Regions from separate parts of the Ruegeria sp. BB7 genome, predicted to be linked through region 2. Evidence: riboswitches for the same ligand, from Rfam matches in the RefSeq annotation. Region 2 holds a riboswitch; each other region holds the start of a gene.
The links. Region 2 has a riboswitch for cobalamin ahead of ACR0D7_RS17510 (DUF1636 family protein). Riboswitches for the same ligand answer to the same signal wherever they lie in the genome.
Positions count from the first base shown of each region.

Region 1: another riboswitch for cobalamin. It lies ahead of ACR0D7_RS16060 (DUF1636 family protein); the one in region 2 lies ahead of ACR0D7_RS17510 (DUF1636 family protein).
Region 3: another riboswitch for cobalamin. It lies ahead of ACR0D7_RS15990 (CbtB domain-containing protein); the one in region 2 lies ahead of ACR0D7_RS17510 (DUF1636 family protein).

Region 1 is NZ_JBQFUV010000012.1:83,571-88,079, forward strand. Features, by position in the region: gene cobN (cobaltochelatase subunit CobN) at 1-503, opposite strand, end outside; gene cobW (cobalamin biosynthesis protein CobW) at 507-1,562, opposite strand; gene ACR0D7_RS16060 (DUF1636 family protein) at 1,559-1,948, opposite strand; cobalamin riboswitch at 2,032-2,241, opposite strand; gene ACR0D7_RS16065 (LysR substrate-binding domain-containing protein) at 2,314-3,198, opposite strand; gene ACR0D7_RS16070 (NAD(P)-dependent oxidoreductase) at 3,301-4,257, shown strand; gene ACR0D7_RS16075 (hypothetical protein) at 4,428-4,509, opposite strand, start outside.
Region 2 is NZ_JBQFUV010000017.1:23,081-27,589, forward strand. Features, by position in the region: gene ACR0D7_RS17495 (FecCD family ABC transporter permease) at 1-127, opposite strand, end outside; gene ACR0D7_RS17500 (ABC transporter substrate-binding protein) at 153-1,100, opposite strand; gene ACR0D7_RS17505 (ABC transporter ATP-binding protein) at 1,120-1,905, opposite strand; gene ACR0D7_RS17510 (DUF1636 family protein) at 1,902-2,258, opposite strand; cobalamin riboswitch at 2,362-2,569, opposite strand; gene ACR0D7_RS17515 (DEAD/DEAH box helicase) at 2,767-4,509, shown strand, end outside.
Region 3 is NZ_JBQFUV010000012.1:69,742-74,250, forward strand. Features, by position in the region: gene ACR0D7_RS15975 (DUF1636 family protein) at 1-249, shown strand, start outside; gene ACR0D7_RS15980 (hypothetical protein) at 246-740, opposite strand; gene ACR0D7_RS15985 (CbtA family protein) at 805-1,503, opposite strand; gene ACR0D7_RS15990 (CbtB domain-containing protein) at 1,508-1,678, opposite strand; cobalamin riboswitch at 1,716-1,922, opposite strand; gene cobF (precorrin-6A synthase (deacetylating)) at 1,966-2,709, opposite strand; gene cobA (uroporphyrinogen-III C-methyltransferase) at 2,702-3,430, opposite strand; gene ACR0D7_RS16005 (cobyrinic acid a,c-diamide synthase CobB) at 3,427-4,509, opposite strand, start outside.

The DNA of each region.
Region 1 (4,509 bases), on a different contig from region 2:
GCATAGAGCCCCGCTGCCAGCGCCATTTGCGCCAGGGCGGCTTGTGCCGCGACCTCTCCGCCGGTGTCGCAGAGATGCGCCAGACGACGCAGGGTCGAGACGGGCAGGGTGGAATACTCATCCAGCCGCGTGTCCTCGCGCCCATCCGCAGGCAGCACCGCCAGCGCGATGCCCTTGGCCTGCGCCAGCGCCAGAACCTGCTGCAGGCCATAGGACCAATAGGGTACGCCGCCAATCAGACGGATCAGGATGCCTTTGGCACCCTCCAAAGTCTGTTCGACATAGGTATCGACAGACAGCGGATGCTTCAGCGCCGTCAGGTTGGCCAGCCGCAGTGTCGGCATCCGCCCCTCAGGGTCGCCACCACGATGCCAGCCCGCTGCGAAAGCTCCGAGGTCACTGTCGGAAAAGGACAACACCACCAGATCCGCCGGGCTCTGGCCCAGATCGGTCGGGGTCTCGGTTTCTTCTAACCCGTGGCTTTCGCGGAAGACGACGTGCATGGTTTACTCGGCAGCTTCGGTCACACCCACAAGGATATCGCGGATTGCGGCCTCTTTGATGTCGTCATGCTCGGCAATGACCACCAGACGCGAGCGACGCTCTTCGCCGGGTTCCCATGGGCGGTCGTACTGGTGGCGCACGCGGGCACCGACGGCCTGCACCAGCAGGCGCATGGGTTTGCCCTGAACGGCGGCGTAGCCTTTGACGCGCAGGATGTTCAACTCCTTGGCCAGACGTTCAATCTTGGCAACCAGATCGGCAGGGTCGGACTGTTCGGGAAGTTCGACGATAATGCTTTCGAAATCGTCATGCTCGTGGTCGTGGTGGCCGTCATGATGCGAGGGACGCGCCTCCATGTCATCCTCGGCAGCGGCCTCCAGACCCAGCACGACGCGCACGTCCACGACGCCCTCGGCCACTTCAACCACGGGCAGCGGGCGCGGGGCTTCGGCGGCGATGACTTCCTTAGCTTTGGCAACGCCTTCGGGACCGGCCAGATCTGGCTTGGTCAGCAGGATAATGTCGGCACAGGAGATCTGATCCTCGAACACTTCGGACAGAGGCGTTTCATGGTCGATCGAGTCATCGGCCAGGCGCTGGGCGTCTACGGCCTCGACATTCGGGGCGAAGCGACCGGCGGCGACGGCCTCGGCATCGGCCAAAGCGATCACACCATCCACGGTGATCTTGGACCGGATATCGGGCCAGTCGAACGCCTTCAGCAGCGGTTTTGGCAGGGCCAGACCTGACGTTTCGATCAGGATGTGATCGGGGCGCGGCTCCAGCGCCATCAGGGCTTCGATTGTTGGGATGAAATCATCGGCCACGGTGCAGCAGATGCAGCCGTTTGCCAGTTCCATGATGTTCTCAGCCGGGCAATCCGGAATTGCACAGGATTTCAGGATATCGCCATCTACGCCTACATCGCCGAACTCGTTGACCACAACGGCCAGACGCTTGCCTTGAGGGTTCTGCATCAGGTGTTTGACCAGCGTGGTCTTGCCCGAGCCCAAAAAGCCGGTGATCACAGTAACGGGGAGTTTTTCCAGATTGCTCATTTCGGGGCTCCAATCGGGGGAATGCGCGAGGCGCAGTTTTTGCGGAAATGCTCGGGACGCTCACGCCATTTGACCAAGCCGTCCTCGGTGGCCAGATACTTGGTCGCTCCGTCGACGATGACGTCAACGTGGTCGGTTTCGTTCAGGTTCTCATAGACAAAGGTCCAGCGGTCTGCCCCGCCGCGCAACACGATGGAACAGCCCTGATCGCAGTTCGACAGGCACTCGACCGGTTTCAGCGTGATGCCCTCGGGCAAGTCCGCCCGTTCCAGGGCTTTATGCAACAATGTGCCGGGGCGCTGGTCGTCATCCTCGACGGGCAGGCCACGGCGGCACGTGGTGCAGACCAGCAATTCGACTGGTGCAGTATCGGTCACGTCTCTCATCCCCCCAAATCCTCTTCGCGGGGGACGGGGTTTCATGCGGGCCACGTCTGCACATGGGCCCGACACCGGATCACCCCGTCCGGTTTCAACTTCGGGCGCTGGCAGGTCTCCCGGCTTGCGGATATAGGGGCGTAAGCCCCGGCAGATGTCCCGCCTTCCCGGCCTTGTTGGCCAGTGGCTTTGGGCACCCTCTCCGGTCACGGTCGCGGGGGCGGCTGCGTTTGGCGGATGATCCGTTGACGCATTCCCTTTTCATCCATCCAAAGATGGACACCAGCGCGTCGGACATGCGGCACGGGCAGGGGGGTTGTCAAGCACGAGGTATGGGTTGCTCTTGCTCAGGTCAGAAAAGCGACCAGCCTATGTCAATCAGCGGCATCCAGCGCAATCCGATCCCGCAGCCACGCGCAAAACAGCCCCGCGGCCGCTGTCGGCTGGGCAGCTCCCTGCGCGCTGATCAGATAATGTGACTGAGCAAAGGGAATCGCAGGGCCTGTAATTTCAAGCGGTGCACCCTGCCGGATCGCGTTTCGCGCAAACCGTTCCAGAATCGTCGCATAGCCAGCGCCGGCCATGACAAGCTGCAGCGCAGCCACCGAAGTGTCCACCGAATGCTGAGGCGCTTGATCCGGGGGTGCGATGTTATTGGCCTGAAAATAGCGGGCCCAGTTGTCTTCGTATCCAAGGATATGAATCAGAGGGCCCTTTTGCAGGTTGTTACACGTCGGCAAGCCGCCCCCAGCCCGGCTCACCGGCACCAATTTTTCTTCGGTCAGTTTCTCGGAGATCACCCCAGGCCAATCGCCATAACCAAGCCGAATTTCTACATCCACATCTCCGGGCGCGATGCTGTCATTCCAGATGTGTGAGACCAGTCGCACAGGGATTTCCGGGTGCCGCACGGTAAAGTCAGGCAGTTCTGCAGCTATCCAATACGTTGCAGTTGATATCGCCGCGCGGATTGTCAGGGTCTGCCGTGAGGCAGGGCCAAACAGACTGTTGGTGGACAGCGCGATATCTGCCAGAGAGCGCCGGACCGTCAGCGAATAGGACTGTCCAAGTTCGGTTAGTTCCAACCTCCGCGCGTTCCGGGTGAATAGTTTTTGCCCCAGTTCGGCCTCAAGCGAGCGGATGTGTAATGAAACAGCCGTCTGCGTCAGGCCAAGTTCCCTCGCTGTGGTGGTAAAATTCAGATGCCGTGCTGCGGATTCAAAGCTGCGCAACCATGTGGGATTTGGCAGGCGATCCATTTAGCACCAAAATTATTTGACCATATATTGGCATATTAATCATTTTTGTTTCTAGCGGGCAACATAGATACTTGGCCCAAATACGACCGTCAGGAGGTAAACATGAAAGTTGGATTTATCGGTTTGGGGAATGTCGGCGGTAAACTGTCAGGATCGCTTTTGCGCAACGGAATTGACCTGACGGTCCATGACCTCAACCCCGATCTGGTGGCCGAATTCGTGGCCAAAGGTGCCAAAGCAGCCGAAAACTCTGCGCAAATGATGCGGGATTGCGATGCCGTCATTACCTGCTTGCCATCACCCGCCGCCTCTGACGCGGTCATGCAAGAGATGCTGTCCGAAGTCGGACCGGGCAAAATCTGGATGGAGATGTCAACCACCGATGAGGCCGAAGCCAAGCGACTGGGGACCATGGTAATCGAACGCGGAGGCGCTGCGGTCGATTGCCCCGTGTCCGGCGGTTGCCACCGTGCAGCAACCGGCAACATCTCGATCTTCGCCGGATGTGATCGTGCGACGTTCGAGCAAATCCTGCCCTTCCTCACCACCATGGGTCGGCGTGTGCTGCACACGGGCGAATTAGGCTCGGCCTCGGTTCTCAAGGTGCTGACCAACTATCTTGCCACCGCAAACCTGATCACCTGCGCCGAGGCGTTGGTAACAGCCAAGGCCGCAGGCATGGACCTCAATACCACATATGAGGCGATCAAGATTTCTTCGGGAACCTCGTTTGTTCACGAAACCGAAAGCCAAGTTATTTTGAACGGGTCGCGTGATATTTCGTTCACGATGGATCTGGTGAAAAAGGACATTGGCCTGTTTCAGGACGTCGCCGACCGCGCTGGGGTGCCGTTGGAGATAAATCCGGTGATGATCCAAATCTTCGAAGACGGCATTGCCCGGTTCGGTGAACGCGAGCTTTCCCCTAACATTATCAGGCGGTTGGAAGAGGCAACGGGGCTGGATATCACGGCGCCGGGTTTTCCACCAGAGATGTTGGATGATGAGCCTGAGGAACCGGGATATGAGGTTGTTCCACAGGGGCGTGGAGTCGAATAACAGAGGATACACTAAATAATATGGGCGGTATGTGATGTTGTAGGAGTGGAGGCGAGTACCTGTTTTGAAGTCGAACTGGTGCAGAAAAATTCTCTTTTCATATCAATATTTAAGGGTGATCTTCCGCCCTGATGCCATTCAAAATGTTGCGGGATTTGTTGCGGTTTTTTTCACTCAGAGGGAATGTCTGGGAGGGTTAACTCGCCAACCTCCTCCAACAAAACCTTTCGGCAGTTCTTTGCAAAAACACTG
Region 2 (4,509 bases):
CCATTTCTCCGTCGACCAGACCAGTGCCCAAAAGGACAGCGTCGAATGCATCCACGGTAGGAATTGGAGTTGTACCGTACACGGTTGAAATCAGCAAAAGGGCGGCCAGACCGACCGCCCTCAACATGAGTAAGAGGCCAAATCGGCCCATATCAGTTGACGCCCGGATGCATGGCCTGAGCCATTTTCGAGATCGCTTCGATATTGGCCGGCCCCGGTGTCAGCTCTTCGTAGCGCAAACCGATCCAGCGCTCGTTTTTCACGGCGTCGGTCAGGGACATAACCGGGTGTTCCTGAAGGAACTTGAAGGTATCGGCCGCCCCATTACCGGTCTGATAGTCCAAAAGCACCAGGAATTCCGGGTTTGATGCAGCCACGGATTCCCACGACGTGCGGCCCCAGCTGGTTTCCATGTCATGAGTTACGTTTTCGCCGCCAGCTGCTGTAATCATCGCGTCGGGAATAGCGAACTTACCAGCGGTGAAGGGCGCATCTGCGGGACCATCCAGCAAGAAGACACGTGGTTTCGGCAATTCCGCGGTTTGGGCCTCAATGGCTGCCAGTTCGTCTTTCCAGCCGCTCACCAATTCCTCGGCCTTGTCTTCGACATGCATCACCTTGCCCAGACGCAGAACGTCGTCGAACAACAGGTCCATGCTGGCCTCGGGGCGGTCCTTATCCAGATGCACGCAGCTTTCCGTCAGGATCATGGTTTTGATGCCAAAGGGTTCCAGCGTGTCCGGGGTGACGTCACCACCCGGCTTCATGCCATAGTACCAACCGGCGAAAAACAAGTCTGGCGCAACCGCGACAAGGTTTTCAACCGTCGGGTATTTTGGCGCAAGCTCGGGGATGTCACCGCGAAGCGTATCAAACTCAGGGCTGGTCTTGTACCAACCTGTGATGCCGGTCAGACCGACAATCTTGTCCTGCAAACCCAAAGCAAAAGCCATATCGGTCATGTTCATGTCATGCACAACCAGACGCTCGGGCTGGGTTTCGAACACCAGCGGCTCGCCGCAATTATCGACTGTTACTTCATTTGCAGATGCGCCGCCTGCAATGGCAGTGGCAAGTGCCACGGACCAGATGTGCTTCATTTTGAGGAGGTTCCTTTGTCTAGTTTGAAACAGTTGTTTTTCGGATATCCAGCGCCGGGATAACACGGCCTTCGTGGTGGAAGCTTAGGTAGTCGACACCGAAAGTCTCACGTACATGTTCGGGCGTCAGAACCTCGTCCACAGGGCCAAAACTGGTAAGCCGGGATGACTTCATCAACGCCACATGAGTAGCGAATTCAGGGATCATGACCAAATCGTGGACGATCATCACCACGGTGATCCCCAACTCGGCAACCAGAGACAGCATCCGTCCCTTGGCATCCGGGTCCAGATGGTTGGTCGGCTCGTCCAAAAACAGCAATGAGGGGTTCTGCGCCAAGGCACGCGCAATATGCGCCCGCTGACGCTCACCCCCAGACAGGACAGCCATTTTTTTATCCGCAAGAGCGCCCAGACCGGTCAGCCGCAAAATTCTCGACAATTCCGTAGCATGTTCATCGGTCGAGCGATCGGATCGAATCGGAATTTGACCAAGAGCAACGTAGTCCCGCAATGCCAACCTTCCGTCCGGGTATTCCTGCTGGCTGACGACTGCGATTTTTCGTGCGCGTTCAACTGCCGACATCTGCCGAAGACTGCGCCCTTTGACCAGAACATCCCCCAGCGCCAGATCCACTGCGCCGCACAAAAGGTTCAGAAGCGTAGTCTTACCAGCACCGTTTGGCCCGGCGATGGCCAGAATGGCCCCCTCATCTAACTCAAAAGATGCCTGCTGCAGCAAGGCGTCACCATTGAGGGCATGATATGCAAGATCCCGGGCAACCAAGAAGGATGAGGAATTCATCGACACTCCCCTAACTCAAGCCGCGGCAGCCGAGACAACGTCTTTTCGAATAACTGTGGTGGCCTGTCTGTTGCGCTGGTCCACCCATCTTCGCTGAGGCGAAATTGCCCGGCGAATTCAGCCAAAGCTTTGATGTCCTGTTCCGTTTCAATGTCACCGAACAGATATTGCGCCTTTCCTGATGCCTGAAACCCAACAGTCGTTGGGTGTGCACAACCCGCCATGCACGCGATTTTGCGCAGTGCAAAACCCGAAGGCAGCTTCGCAGCCAATGCCTGGCACAATGCGTCTGCGTTGTCTTCGCCTTTGCAGGTCGAACAAATCAGCAGGAAATGATCAGGTGTATCCAACATTACCCACTCCACTTGTTGCCAAGCGCAAGCAGAAGGTGCCGATCATGTAAACACGCATGAAACGTGCCATCAAAGCCTCCTTCCAGGACGCCCCGCCCCGGGTTGGTTAAAACACTTGATGGCAGGTCTCCTGACTTGCGGGTCGATGCTTGGCCGTCCTTCCCGACCTTCTGGGTCAGTGGGTATTTGGCGTCGCTCACCGCTTACAGTTGCGGGGGCAGTCACGGACTTGGTGCCAGTCGGCCAACCTCACCGTATTCCCTTTTCACCCCGCTTTAGCACCCGCGGGGACCATCTGGGGAACGAGTGCCCGAGAACTGGAGTTGGGTCAAATGGTTTTTCCAGACTGCAATCAGTTTCTGTGCCGGTTAAACGCAATGGTCGTTCTCACGTCCCACAATCATCAACACTATACATCCGGTTCTTCTCTCAGTATGGACAGCGCTTCGACGTTGATCCGTCTGTTGGACGCTCTGAGGGTGGCCGCAGCACCCAAAAGAGCCGAACCATGAAACAGACAATTTCAGATGCCCTTTCGCGCAAAGGGTATACCACACTGACTCCAGTCCAAGAGGCCGTATCAGACCCAGAACTTAAGGGCCGGGACTTGCTGGTCTCGGCTCAGACCGGATCAGGCAAGACTATAGGTTTCGGTCTGGCCATCGCATCCACAATTTTGGGCGAGGCAGAAGTATTTGACACCAGCGGGGCGCCCTTGGCGCTGGTTATCGCCCCAACACGCGAGCTTGCTATGCAGGTCAAGCGAGAGCTTGGTTGGCTTTACGCAGATGCAGGTGCCTTCATTACTTCCTGTGTCGGCGGCATGGATATGCGCGATGAACGCCGTGCACTGGCCCGTGGTGCGCATATCGTTGTAGCGACACCGGGGCGCCTGCGCGATCACATCATGCGCGGCTCGATCGACCTGACAGCGGTGCGTGCGGTGGTGCTGGACGAGGCCGACGAAATGCTCGACCTTGGGTTCCGTGAGGATCTGGAGTTCATCCTCGAAGAAACACCGACGGACCGGCAGACCCTGCTGTTTTCAGCCACAGTCCCACGCGCCATTGCAAATCTTGCCACCCGGTACCAGCAGAATGCTGAACGTGTCAGCACCGTCAGTGAACGGACCCAGCACGCCGACATCGAATACCGGGCAATGAAAGTGGCCCCTCGTGATGGGGAAAACGCGATCATCAATGTCTTGCGGTACTACGAGGCCCCAAACGCCATCGTGTTTTGCAACACCCGCGCCATGGTGGGTCGCTTGACGGCCCGGTTGTCAAACCGTGGATTTTCGGTTGTAGCCCTCTCAGGAGAGCTGACGCAAAGCGAGCGTTCGAATGCCCTGCAAGCGATGCGCGACGGGCGCGCCCGGGTCTGTGTCGCAACAGATGTCGCGGCACGAGGGATTGATCTGCCGAATTTGGATCTTGTGATCCATGCTGAACTGCCCAACAGCCATGAAACCCTTCTGCACCGATCTGGTCGGACCGGACGTGCCGGGCGCAAAGGTGTCAGCACTCTGATCGTTGCTCCGAGTTCGGTCAAAAAAGCCGAACGGCTTTTGAAATTCGCCAAACTTACCGCCCAATGGGGCGCGGCACCGTCGGCTGACGAAGTCAATGCACAGGATTTGGCGCGGATGTTCGGTTCTGATGACTGGGAGGCAGACATTGCCGACAGCGAGCGCGCGTCGGTGGATGAACTGGTGGCGAAGTTCACGCCAGAGCAACTTGCTGCCGCATATGTCCGGCAATACAAAGGCCAACATTCCGCGCCCGAAGAGTTGAGCGACGTGGCTACAGCTGCGCCAAGGTCACAGGCAGATTTTGGGCCGAGCGTGTGGTTCTCATTGTCTGAGGGGCGCAATCAAAATGCGTCTCCACGTTATCTTCTGCCAATGGTGTGTAAGGCCGGGAATATCACCAAGGCCGATATTGGCGCGATCCGCATCGCAGAGGACGTGACCTACATAGAAATACGTGAAAGCAGCGTACCCGGTTTCTTGAAGGCCATCGGACCAGATATGAAGGTCGAACGCACGAAAGACATCGTAAGGTTGGAGACAGCACCCGATCTTTCAAAATCTGGTAAGTCGGGTCCAAAGCGCGGCACAAAAGGCAAAAGAAGCCCGGCAAAAGCCGAGGGAAAACCGCCTCGCCTTGTTGAGCCGCAACCTGCCAAACCGCGACAGAAGAAAGCTGTAGCGCGGCCCGAAAAAACGGAAAAAAATGCCAAGCCTAACCGT
Region 3 (4,509 bases), on a different contig from region 2:
GGATTGGAAGATCGTGTTGAGGTCTCGGATCACGCCTGTTTCAGCGGCTGCACCGAACCGACCGCGCTGGCGCTGCAATCTGTTGGCCGGGCTTCGTATGTGTTTTCAGGGATCAATGTCGTTGCGGATGCCGAGGACATCGCCGCAACCTGTAAAACCTATCTGGATAGCCCCGCTGGTTGGATCGAAGACGCCCGTCCTTGCGGGCGGCTTCGGATGTGTTTGCGTGCGCGTATACCGGCGCTTTAATCGACCTGAACGGTGATTGCAGCACTGACCGGAACATCGTCGACTGTCAGCGGGCTGTGGCTGTTGGCGTTCAGTGAGACCGAGACCTTGACCTCACCCTTAGGCAAATCAGGGATGTGCATCCAGTTGCCATAGAGACGGGCTAGTTTCTCGCCATTTACATAGACATGCGCGTGACCTTCGCCCTCCTTGTCGGCGGCAGAAGCGTTTTCCGGTGAGAACCGGAAGTTTTGCGGCAGGACGTGCAGATTCCACCCGGCCATCGGATCTTGGGTCAGCGCAATTTCCAGTCCGGGCGCGTCCGGGCCTGCGGGCAGGTTCACGGCAGTTGAGTGGTCATGTGCCATCGCCTCGGCATGAGCACCGCCGTGATGTGCGGGGTCGCCGTGGTCGTGGCCGTCAAACGTGACGCCGTTGGCTGCGGCCAGCACGAATCCTGCGCCACCGCCGAACACCAGACCGATTGCAAATAGGGCAAGTGAGCGAGCCATTTTCTTTCCTAACAGGTAAAAAGAAACGCGCCGGGCGGAACCCGGCGCGCAACGGATGAAACGATCAGGCCGTCGCGTCGATGCGCTTGCCTTCGCTTTGCCAGAAATAACCGGCGAAAGCGCCAACCAGAACCCAGGCCACCAGACCGATGCCAAAGGCACGGGCTGCGAACAGGGCGCCAATCTCGGTCGGGACAGGGCCAGTGAACACATCGGGTTCAGGCGCGCCGATCAGGTGCGGTGCCAGCAATAGGGCGGCCGCGACGACATAGCTGATCAGGTTGCTGCCAAAGGCGATCAACCACATCGCTACGATCGCTGCGCCAACTGTCGCAAACCACCAGACCTGACGTGCGTAAACGTCAGCTGCTGCCACACCGGGCACTTCGGGCGCCAGGGTAAACCCTGGTGCAAGGTGGAAAGCGACAAAGCCCGCCAGACCCCACAGAACGCCGGTACGGCCATCAATCTTGTGGCCATTGCCTTCAGCCACCGACATCAGGGCAACCATCATCAGCGCGTAACCGGTATAAGTCAGCATGGTGAAGATAACGCTGAGCGCGTCACGGGTCAGTTCGGAGAACATGCCCGGCAATTCCGGATGCGCTGAAACGGCCTCGGCTCCGAAATGCACCAGCTCACCAGATTCGTACAGTTCAGCGTGCAGCAAAACGGGTTGCACAAAGACCAACTGCAGCAAGGCGGCTATCAGCCCCGCTGCAGCACCAGCGAACAACGCGCTGGTCAGTATACGACTGAACATGGTCTTAGTGGCAGGGGAAGCCGGTCGCGTGACGGACGTCATGCGCAGCATCGTGCAGTGCTGCGGCCTGAACGTGACCGGTCAGTGTGACGATGCCCAGACCCAGAACCACTGCGAACATGACCGGTACAAAACCTGTGCGCGCGGCGGATGCTGTTTTTGTTAGTGTTGCCATCTTTAGTTCTCCTTTGCCGCCGCACCCGACGGCCGGTGTTTCAATTACATGCCTGGCAGGTCTCCTGGCTTGCGGGTCGATGCCTCTGTTCGCCTTCCCCCTGAAAAACAGGAGTGGCTGGTTGAACAGGGCTCACCGCTTACAGTCGCGGGGGCGGCTTTGGTTTTGACCAACGCATTGGTCGCACCAAATTCCCTCTTAGCTTCCGGATGCCTCCGGCGGGACCAGACACCTTCATTTAGACGTTTTGATGGTTGCGGCGCAATCGTCATTTGCGACCTATTTCGTCAGTTCACGCGCTTTTTCAATAAATAGATATCCATGATCCAGCCATGATCGGCGCGCGCGCTGGCGCGCGTGTCTAGAATCTGCTGTGCCACGCCTGTCAGAGGCCCCGAGATCAGGATTTCCTCTTTCATACCGACGTAAGCGCCCCACCAGATGTCATATTCGGCCATCTCCAAGGATTGGAACGAACATTCGCCATCCAACATAACCGCAACTTTTGAGGCATTTACGGGCCATCCTTCATCGCGGATACGCCGTCCAGTGGTAACCACATAGGGCGCACCCAAATCGTTGATCGGAATCGCATGGGCCGCGGTCAGAGCCTGCAGCGCGGTGATTCCGGGAACGACCCGAGTTTCCGGTTGTGGGGTCAACCGTGATGCGATTCGCAGAGAGCTGTCGTACAGCGACGGATCGCCCCAAATCAGAAGCGCCACATGGCGAACGTCGGGATTGGCCGAGATCGCCTCCTGCCAGCGCAAAGCGATCGCATCGTGCCAGTCATCGACACCTCGCAGATAGCCATCATCCGACCGGCGCTTGGGAATATCGAAATAGGCAATCTGCGGCGGCGTGTCGGTAACGGTCGCGATGATTTCTTCGCGCAACCCAGCCAGATCGGCCTTATTCTCACCTTTGCGGGGGATCAGGATCAGATCCGCATCGCGGATGGCCTGCGCACCCTGCAAGGTCACGTGGTCCGGGTTGCCAGTGCCGATACCTATCAGGGTCAGGTCAAACATCGTCAAATTCTGCCAATGGGCCATATAGGATCAGGGCCGGGGCTGTGCCAATCTCAGTGCTCAGTTGTTCAGACAGTGCTCCGACGGTTGCACGGTGCAGCTTCTGATCTGGTGTTGAAACGGATTCGGCCATCATCGCAGGCGTGTCCAAAGGCAACCCGTGTTTGTGCAGGGTTTTGACCAATAAAGGAAACGTCCGCTTGCCCATGAATACCACAGTCGTCGCATCAGGATCGGCCAGAGCGGGCAGGTTCAGGTCTTCGGGCAACTTGCCGCTAACGTCGTGGCCGGTGACGAATTGTACCCGCCGCGCGGTCAGCCGGCGGGTCAAAGGAATACCCGCCGCCGCCGCCGCTGCGACCGCCGATGGAATGCCGGGGATGATTTCGTATTCGATCCCGGCTTCACGCAAGGCAAGCAATTCCTCTTCCAAACGACCGAACATCCCGCCATCGCCGGATTTCAAACGTACGACATGCTGACCGGTCTGCGCATACTCCACCAGCAACCGGCTGACATGGTCCTGCTTGGGAGAGGGCCGCCCGGCGCGTTTGCCGACGCCAACCAAATCGGCATCCTCGCGCGCATGGCTTAGGATCGGGCCGCTGCTGAGATCATCAAACAACACCGCGTCGGCCTTTTGCATCCGGTCGACAGCTTTCAGCGTCAACAATTCCGGATCGCCAGGGCCAGAACCGATGAAGGACACAAACCCGCTCATGCCGAGGCCTCCGCGATCAGGTGAAAGAATGTGCCGGTCACATAACCGCGTACCGATCCGGTCTGCGGGCCCTCGGCGCCTTCTGCGTCAAACACGCGCGCTAGCGGAGCGTCCGGCTGCTCGACAATCGAGGAATAGTGGAACTCATGCCCGCGCAGGGCCGAGCCGACCTCGTAGCCAGGCATTTGAGCCAGCAATTCCGCCTTGCGGTAGCCGAGGTTGAACTTGCGCTTCTCATACGAAGTCACCAGCCCCAGCAATCCTGCCATCTGATGACGGGCGCCATCCTTGTCGATCAAGCCCTGACCTAGGGCCATGTACCCCCCACATTCTCCATGAACCGGCTTAGTTTCCGCATGTCTGCGAAGCCCCGCCAGAAAAGTTTCCGCAGCGGCCAGTGTACCGGCATGCAGCTCAGGATACCCACCAGGCAACCAGACCAGATCCGCATCCGGATCTGGGGCCTCGTTGGCCAACGGAGAGAATGGCCGTATTTCTGCCCCGGCCGCGCGCCAGCCTTCCAGCAAATGAGGATAGGTGAATGAAAACGCCGCGTCGCGTGCCAGCGCGATCCGCTGGGCTGGGGGGCGCGGCAGCGTGGCGGACGATGGCCCTTGCGGGCCTGAGGACGCCGCCATCTTGATCGCCTCCAAATCCACATGCTCTCGCAGAAATGCGGCATATCCGGCAATCGCCGTTTCAAGATCGGGATGCTCGACCGCCTGGATCAGCCCAAGGTGCCGCTCGGGTAGGGTCAAGTCTCCTCGACGGGGAAGAACGCCCAGAACCGGCAGTCCCTCGCGTTCCATCCCCAATCGGGTCAGGCGCTCATGACGTGGGCTGGCACAGCGGTTCAGGATTACACCGGCAAACGGCAGATCGGGGTTATACATCCGAAAACCCAGCGCCGTTGCCGCCGCCGATTGCGCCTGACCGCCCACATCCAGCACCAGCACGACTGGCCAGCCCATCCGCAACGCGGTTTCAGCACTGGAGCCATGCCCCAATTCTCCGGGCTTGGCGACGCCGTCAAACAAGCCCATTGAGCCTTCGGCCACAACGATATCAGCGCCCTCGGC